Linked DNA regions of Pyxidicoccus trucidator. The protein of the gene in region 2 interacts with the protein of the main gene of each other region in a pairwise test. Links are inferred from orthologs where the notes say so. Each region holds a gene or a part of one and is shown on either strand. Other genes may lie near its edges.

Evidence for each region. Proteins that work in one complex are often made in the same cells at the same time.
Region 1: the proteins of gyrB (region 2) and gyrA interact in binary tests that used the Escherichia coli proteins (3 or more experiments, as listed by UniProt). The link is inferred for Pyxidicoccus trucidator from one-to-one orthologs.

Annotation. Positions count from the first base shown.
Region 1 is NZ_JAAIXZ010000001.1:1,537,715-1,542,140, forward strand. What follows is about bases 379-3,739. They hold gyrA (DNA gyrase subunit A), read right to left. Parts: upstream 3,414-3,739; coding sequence 579-3,413; downstream 379-578. Other genes in these bases: G4D85_RS06260 (tetratricopeptide repeat protein), read right to left, coding at 3,624-3,739. In the rest of the region: G4D85_RS06250 (glycoside hydrolase family 2 TIM barrel-domain containing protein), read left to right, coding at 1-7; more of G4D85_RS06260, read right to left, coding at 3,740-4,406. UniProt on the Escherichia coli protein: A type II topoisomerase that negatively supercoils closed circular double-stranded (ds) DNA in an ATP-dependent manner to maintain chromosomes in an underwound state.
Region 2 is NZ_JAAIXZ010000003.1:492,489-496,582, reverse strand. What follows is about bases 311-3,339. They hold gyrB (DNA topoisomerase (ATP-hydrolyzing) subunit B), read right to left. Parts: upstream 3,035-3,339; coding sequence 587-3,034; downstream 311-586. Other genes in these bases: G4D85_RS12025 (hypothetical protein), read right to left, coding at 3,192-3,339; G4D85_RS12035 (DUF2381 family protein), read right to left, coding at 311-436. Also shown: more of G4D85_RS12035, read right to left, coding at 1-310; more of G4D85_RS12025, read right to left, coding at 3,340-3,650; G4D85_RS12020 (GNAT family N-acetyltransferase), read left to right, coding at 3,718-4,094. UniProt on the Escherichia coli protein: DNA gyrase negatively supercoils closed circular double-stranded DNA in an ATP-dependent manner to maintain chromosomes in an underwound state.

The sequences.
Region 1 (4,426 bases), on a different replicon or contig from region 2:
CCCCTGAGACGCCGGCCGCTTCAGCCTCTTTCAAGACTCAAGAGTCGAGTACAGCGGAGTGGGCTCCTTGGGGCCCAGCGCCCGCCCAATCGGGCAAGGGGCGCCACCATGCACCTCCCGCCCTCGCCCACCCGGGACGGCAGACCTCCGGAAGGAACGTTCGTTCCGCCCTCGCCCACCGGGGAGATAGACCTCCGGAAGGAACGTTCGTTCCGCCCTCCCTTCGCGGCAGAGAGACCCTCGCTCCGGGAGGTAGCCCCCCGGAAGGAATGTTCGTTCCACCCTCCTCGCGCGGCAGGGCGACCCTCGCTCCGGGCCGCAGACCTCCGGAAGGAACGCTCGTTCCGCCCTCCCCGCGAGGCAGGGAGACCCTCGCTCCGGGCCGCAGACCTCCGGAAGGAACGCTCGTTCCTCCCTCCCCGCGCAGCAGGGCGACCCTCGCTCCGGGAGGCCGGCTTCCGGAAGGAACGCTCATTTCGGGCACACGCCCGCCGGGTCCACGTCCGCCGGCTGGAGGCCGCACCAAAGAAGAACGCCTCCCCCCGGGTGGGAGGAGGCGTCGTTCACTTCAGACTGCGTCAGCCCTCTTCAGGCGGTGATTCGGAATCGGAGGCGCCATTGCCCTCCGGCTCCGTGGGCTCCTCCGAAGCGGCCGCCTCGGACGGCTCGGTGGCGCTGGCTTCGGCCGACGCGCTGGCTTCGGCCGACGCGCTGCCCTCGGCCGACTCGCCGGCCTCGGCGGGGACCGCGCCCTCCACCGGGTGGACGGTCTCCTCGTCCTCGGAAGTCTCGCCCTCGGGGAGCTTGGAGATGGCCATCACCTTCTCCTGCTCGTTCTCCAGGGCAATCAGCCGCACGCCCTGCGTGTTGCGGCCGATGACGGAGATTTCCTTCACCCGCATGCGGATGAGCATGCCGCCGTTGGTGACGAGCATCACCTCATCCGACTCCTTCACCTGCAGCAGGCCCACCACCTTGCCGTTCCGCTCGGTGGTCTTGATGTCGATGATGCCCTTGCCGCCGCGGCCCTGCTGCCGGTACTCGGTCTCCAGGGTGCGCTTGCCGTAGCCGTTCTCCGTCACCGTGAGGATGGCCGTCTCGAGCTCCACCATGTCCGCGCCCACCACCTCGTCGCCGTCCTCCAGCGTGATTCCCTTCACGCCGTAGGCCTGACGCCCCATGGAGCGGACCTCGGTCTCCGGGAAGCGGATGCTCATGCCCGTGGCCGTCGACAGCAGGATGTCCTTGCTGCCGTCGGTAATCATCACCGACACCAGCTCGTCTCCCTCGTCGATGCCCAGCGCGATGATGCCGCTGGAGCGCACGTTGGAGAACGCGCTCAGGTCCGTGCGCTTCACCACACCCTTCTTCGTGACGAAGAAGACGTAGCGGTTCTCCGGGAAGTCCCGCGTCACCAGCACCTGGGCCAGCCGCTCGCCCTCGCCGAACTGCACCAGGTTGACCATGGCCTTGCCGCGCGAAGTACGGCTGGCCTGCGGAATCTGGTGCACCTTGAGCGAGTACAGCTTGCCCTTGGTCGTAATCGGCATCAGGAACGCGTGGGTGCTGGCCACGAAGAGCTTGCTGACGAAGTCGTCCTCCTTCGTCGCCGCCCCCGTCTTGCCCCGCCCGCCGCGCTTCTGCGCCCGGTACTCGCTCAGCGGCGAGCGCTTCACGTAGCCGGTGTGCGACAGCGTGACCACCATCGTCTCTTCGGCGATGAGGTCCTCGCGCGTCATCTCATCCACCGCGCCCGTGATTTCCGTGCGGCGCTTGTCGCCGTAGCGCTCGCGGATCTCCGTCAGCTCCGTCTTGATGACGTTGAGCAGGCTGCGCTCGTTGGCCAGGATGTCCTGCAGGCGGGTGATGTCGCGGATGAGGTCGATGAGCTCGCGGAACAGCTCCTCGCGCTGCAGGCCGGTGAGGCGCTGCAGCCGCATCTCGAGGATGTTCTGCGACTGCTCCTGGCTGAAGCCCGCGCCCTCGTACTTGTGCGCCAGCCCCTGGTAGGACGGCTCCTCGTTGCGCGCGCGGGAGACGAGCATCTCCATCTGCGCCTTCGCCGCCGCATAGTCGATGCGCTGCAGGGTGGCGAAGCGCGCGTGCTCGTAAAGCGCGGGCGACAGGATGTTCATCAGGCCCCAGCGCGCCTCGTCCGGGTCCTTGGAGGCGCGGATGAGGCTGACCACCAGGTCGATGAGGTCCTGGGCCACCAGCAGGCCCTCGACGATGTGCATGCGCGCCAGCGCCTTGCGCAGCTCGTACCGGCTGCGGCGCGTCACCACGTCGCGGCGGTGGGCGACGAAGCGGTCCAGCATCTCCTTCAGGTTCAGCGTGCGCGGCTGGCCGCCGTCGATGGCCAGCATGACCGCGCCGAACGTCGTCTCCAGCGCCGTCATCGAGTACAGGTTGTTGAGCACCACCTGCGCAATCGCGTCGCGCTTCAGCTCGATGACGATGCGCATGCCTTGACGGTCGCTCTCGTCACGGATGTCGCTGATGCCCTCCAGCTTCTTCTCCCGCACCAGCTCGGCGATCTTCTCGATGAGCCGCGCCTTGTTCACCTGGTACGGAATCTCCGTGAAGATGATGGCCTCACGGTCCGCCCGCTTGGACGTCTCGATTTCCGAGCGCGCGCGGATGGTCATCTGCCCGCGGCCCGTCTCGTAGGCGCGGGCGATGCCCTCGCGGCCGGTGATGATGGCGGCGGTGGGGAAGTCCGGGCCCTGGATGAACTCCATCAAGTCCCGGACGGTGCAGTCCGGGTTGTCGATGAGGTGCAGGGTGCCGCTGATGACCTCGGTCATGTTGTGCGGCGGGATGTTGGTGGTCATGCCCACCGCGATGCCGCTGCTGCCGTTGACCAGGAGGTTGGGGAACTTGGCGGGGAGGACGAGCGGCTCTTCGAGCGAGTCGTCGTAGTTGGGACCGAAGTCGACGGTCTCCTTGTCGATGTCCGCCAGCAGGTCCTCCGCCAGCCGGTCCATGCGCACTTCCGTGTAGCGCATGGCCGCGGGCGAGTCGCCGTCCACCGAGCCGAAGTTGCCCTGGCCGTCCACCAGCAGGTAGCGAAGGCTCCACTCCTGCGCCAGGCGCACCATGGCCTCGTACACCGAGGAGTCACCGTGCGGGTGGTACTTACCAATCACGTCGCCCACCACGCGGGCGCTCTTCTTGTACGCGCGGCTGTGCGTGTTCCCCAGGTCATTCATCGCGTACAGCACGCGGCGATGAACGGGCTTGAGGCCGTCGCGGACGTCGGGCAGCGCGCGGCCGATGATGACGGACATCGAGTAGTCGAGATACGAGCGGCGCATCTCGTCTTCGATGTTCACGGGGATGAGCTCCCCGGCGCTGCCAGAAGGCAGGGGCTCGGGGGGCATTGCCGGCTTGTCGGTAGTGTCGTCAGCCATGAGCTCTAGAAGGGTCGAGGAGGGGCCCTCGAAAGGGGCCGCCGTCCAGTGGGTGAGCGTTCGTAACCCCTGGATTTCCCTACGTCAATAAGGGAAACGACGGGGGGATGGCCTGAATGCCCGCATGCTTCGAAAGAGGGGTCTGTGCAGGGCATTCCAGTGCCCCGTTTTGAACGCTTGGACGCGCCTTTTTCAGCCCGGAAAAACGGCTCAGGCGGAGCGCGCGGAGCCCTGGGGTCGCAAGGGGGCGGCCAGCCGCTCGGCCTCGGTGCCGATGGGACCTTCCGGGTCACTCTCCTTCGCCTTCTCGAAGGCCGCCAGCGCGCCCTCGCGGTCGCCCTTCAGCTTGAGCGCGACGCCCACGTTGAGGTGCGCGGAAGGCAAATCGCGGTCCATGGACACGGCCTCGCGGAAGAGGGCCAGCGCCTGGTCCACGTCACCCGACAGGAGCGCCTCCTTGCCGGCCTGCACGCGCTTCTCCGCGTCGTTGACCAGCTCCACCTGGAAGACGCTGCCGCCCACCACGTTGGCGATGAGCACGCGGAGGATGCCGCCCCAGTAGAACGTGAGCCCCTCCGCGGCCACCACGGCGGCCAGCGGCAGGTCCGGCAGCAGCTGCTTGCCCCGGAACTTGAAGCGCACCCGGGTGTAGCGGCCCTTGTTGGCCCAGTGCACCACCTCGCCCTGGAGCTTGCGCAGCCCCTCCTCCATGCGCTTCGGGTCGATTTCGAAGGGCAGGACGCGGCCCGCGGGCTCGCCCGAGGGCAGCGCCTTCTGGGGCCCGGGCTCGGTGTCGAGGACGGGCTCGGCCTCCAGCACGAGCGGACGCGGCTCGGCCTTCGGCTCGGGCGGCTTCGCCGGGGCGGCGGGCGGCTTCGTCGGGGCGGCAGACGCCTTCGCCGGGGCAGCGGGCGTCTTCGCCTTCACGGGGGCGGCGCGGGCCGCGGACTTCTTCGCCTTCGCCGGGGACTTGCGGGAGGAGCTCTTGGCCATGTCTCCACCTTAAACGAGCC
Region 2 (4,094 bases):
GCGCATCAGACAGGGCCGCATGCACCGCCTTCGAGGTCTTGCGGTCAGGGAACACGTTCACCTGCTGGTCCCCGCGACCCTCCCGTGCAGTCACGATGAACGGCACTTCTGCCCCATCCGTGAACTTCACCAGGAGCGGCAGACGGTCTTCAGGCTCGAGGTTCTGGAGCGGCACCAGGAGCACCGATTTGCCACCGATGACTGGCTGCTCGAACCGCCCCTCCCATCCCAGCAGCTTCGTCCCCTGTGCATCACAGGTCTTCTCGAAGCGAAGGACGGTCGCAATCTGACCGGCGACGTACACCTGGGACGCAGTGTCGTCCGGGTGGTCCGAGAGATAGATGTTCCGGACGACAGCTTCTGGCTCCCTGGCCGCCGCAACGGACGCCCCCAGGAGAAGAAGCAGGGCATACCCGCCGGATAGGATTTTCCTCATGGTGAGGGGAACCTACCAGGAGGGGCTCAACGGAACCAACCGGAGGGCGTCACAGCGTGAGAGCCCGGTGGTCACCGGCAAGGTGCTCGTCGCCTCAAGGAGGAACCCTGCCCCTCTCCCGAGATGGAAGAGGGGCAGGAACAGACGACCTCAGATGTCCAGGTTCTGCACGTCGAGCGCGTTGCGCTCGATGAACTCGCGGCGCGGCTCCACCGCCTCGCCCATCAGCAGCGAGAAGATGGTGTCGCTCTCCACCGCGTCCTCCACCCGTACCTGGAGCAGCGTGCGCGTGGTCGGGTTCATGGTGGTGTCCCAGAGCTGCTCGGGGTTCATCTCGCCCAGCCCCTTGTAGCGCTGCAGGCCCAGCCCCTTCTGCGCGTCCTTGCGGACCACGGCCAGGACCTCCTGCACGGTGAAGGCCGTCACCTCGCCCGCATCCACCCGCACCTTGTACGGCGCCTTGCCCAGCGAAGCGAAGGCGTCGCGCAGCGCCGCCAGCTCCACGTACTCCGGAGACGACAGGAAGGCGTGGTCCAGCACCGTCTCCCGCATGGCGCCATTCACGTCCGTGCGGAACACCAGCTTCTTCGTGTGGTGCTCCGGGTCCTGCACCAGCTCGTGCTTCACCCGGCCCAGCACGTCCGGCATCCGGCGCTCGAAGTAGCCGTAGACGTCCTTCACGACCGTCTCCATCGCCAGCTCGTCCGCCAGCGTGTCGGCCGTCGTCCGCGTCGCCTGCACCAGCGCGTCCACCACCCGCGCGTCACGGCGCTTCGCCTGCTTCTCCAGGCGCTCCTCGTACGTAATCACCTTCTCCAGCAGCGCCTTCAGCTCCGAGCCGCCCAGCTCGCCCGCGGGCGTCAGCACCCGCGAGTGCTCCGAGGCGGCCTTGAGCAGGTACTCGTTCAGCGCGCGCTCGTCCTTGACGTAGAGGTCCTTCTTGTTGCGCGTCACCTTATAGAGGGGCGGCTGCGCGATGTAGAGGTACCCCTTCTGGAGCAGCTCCGGCATCTGGCGGAAGAAGAACGTCAGCAGCAGCGTGCGGATGTGGCTGCCGTCCACGTCTGCGTCCGTCATCAGGATGATGCGGTGGTAGCGCGCCTTCTCCGGGTCGTAGTCCTCGGCGCCGATGCCCGTGCCCAGGGCCGTAATCAGCGTCACGATTTCGGCGCTGGTCAGCATCTTCTCGAAGCGCGCCTTCTCGACGTTCAGAATCTTGCCGCGCAGCGGGAGGATGGCCTGGTTGCGCCTGTCCCGGCCCTGCTTCGCGGAGCCGCCTGCGGAGTCACCCTCGACGATGTAAAGCTCGCTCTCGCGCGGGTCCTTGCTCTGGCAGTCCGCGAGCTTGCCCGGCAGGCCGCCGCCGTCCAGCACGCCCTTGCGGCGCACCGTCTCCCGCGCCTTGCGGGCGGCGATGCGGGCACGGCAGGCGTCGCCAATCTTCGCCACGACCTTCTTGGCGACCATGGGCGTCTCTTCGAGGAAGGTGGCGAGCTGGTCGTTCACCATCTGCTCGACCAGGCCCTTCACCTCGCTGTTGCCCAGCTTCGTCTTCGTCTGCCCCTCGAACTGCGGGTTGGGCAGCTTGACGGAGATGACCGCGGACAGGCCCTCGCGGGCGTCCTCACCCGTGGGCGTCTCCTTCAGGTCCTTCCACTGGCCGCCCTTCTCCGCGTAGCTGTTCAGCGTGCGCGTGAGCGCCGCCTTGAAGCCGGACAGGTGGCTGCCACCCTCGTGGGTGTTGATGTTGTTGGCGAAGGTGTAGATGCGCTCGTCGTAGCCGTCATTCCACTGCATCGCGATGTCGAGCGTGACGCCCTCGCGCTCCGTGGAGAAGGAAATCGGCTTCTCGTGCAGCACCTCCTTCGACTGGTTGAGGTACTGCACGAAGGACGAGATGCCGCCTTCGAACTTGAAGTCGTGCTCCTTGTTCGTGCGCTCATCGCGGATGGTGATGTGCAGGCCGGCGTTGAGGAACGCCAGCTCGCGCAGGCGCTGGCTGAGCGTCTCGAAGTTGAAGTCGTTCGTCTCCATCACCGTGGCGTCCGGCTTGAAGGCGATGTGCGTGCCACGCTTGTCCGTGGTGCCGACTTCCTGCGGATGGCTCACGGGGATGCCCTGCGCGTAGGCCTGCTCGTACACCTTGCCGTTGCGCTGGACGCGGACCTTGAACCACTCGGAGAGGAAGTTGACGCAGGTGACGCCCACGCCGTGCAGGCCGCCGGAGACCTTGTAGGCCCCGTTGCCGAACTTGCTGCCGGCGTGCAGCTCGGTGAGCACCACCTCCAGCGTGTCCTTGCCGGGGAACTTCGGGTGCGGGCCCACGGGAATGCCGCGGCCGTTGTCCTGGACGCTGAGCGAGCCATCCACGTGGATGACGACCTCGATGTCCGTGCAGTGGCCCGCGAGCGACTCGTCCACGGCGTTGTCCACGACCTCGTACACGAGCTTGTGGAGCCCGTAGGTCATGGTGTCGCCGATGTACATGCCTGGGCGCTTCCGGACCGCCTCGCGGCCCTCGAGCTTGGTGATGCTGTCCGTCCCATACTCCACGGGCGGCGGGGCAACCGCTGCGCCGGTAGCGGGGGTCTTTTCCATGTGAAGCTGTCCTTGGAAAAAGGAGCCTTGCAACAGGCTTGTGCCTACCATTTAAGGCCCCCCCGAACAAGGTCGGTGAGGCGCTGCAAGGCTTCGTAAACACTCATGAAAATCGCTCGGCCGCCCCCTCGGACGGCCGACCCCGGAAACCCGGGTCTCAGGCGTCGAAACGCGGCGGTGGAAGTCGCTCCTCCAGCGCGGCGATCAACTCTTCAAAAACAGCCCGGCGGGCGAAGAGATGCCGGGTGACGAGCACCCTTCCCTCTTCCTTGAGGAACAGCCCGAGCACGTTCCCCCTCCGGCCGAGCCTGCGCACGGAATCAATCTGGCCCCAGTGCAAATCCAGCTCGTTCTTGCTGAAGGGACGGGCCACGCGCACGCCGCGTGCGTCCACCGTGACGCCCCAGCCGGAGCGGGGCCGCAACCGGTGGAAGGACACGAGGAAGGCCAGCATCAGACCCGCCGAGACACCGGCACGAGCCATGGCCTGGAGGCCGCCACCTTCCCGGGCGTCGGCCATGGCCCAGGCGGCGAGCACCGCCAGCACACAGGCTCCCACGAAGAGGCCGATGCGCGTGGCGCGAGGGTCGAAGGCATAGAAACGCGGGCTGCTCATGTGCGTCCGCGCACCCTACCCGCCCTGGGGCGCCGGTGCGCGCTTTTGCGTACGCTCCGCCCCGTCCATGACGAATGCCGAACTGACCGTGCGTCTGCGCGCCAATGTCATCGCCTTCCGGCACCTCCAGCGGGAGCGGGGCCAGCTGCGCCACCTGGGCCTGCCGGGGGTGGACGCCTTCTGCCTCCCCGCCTTCCTGGGGGAGCTGCACTTCCAGCAGGCGTACTTCACCGACGCCGGAGCGCTCGCCCAGGGCCTGCCCGCCGTGGAGGACTTCTACCGGGGCCAGGGCGTGCCCGCGTGGCGCGTGGTGGTGCTGCCGGGTGACGTCGACGGGGGGCGGGTGCTCGGCGGCGCCGGCTACCGCCCCGACGAGCGCGTCACGGACGCCATGGGGCTGGTGCTGGCCGAGGTGCAGGACGTGCCCCCCGGCATCCCCCTGGA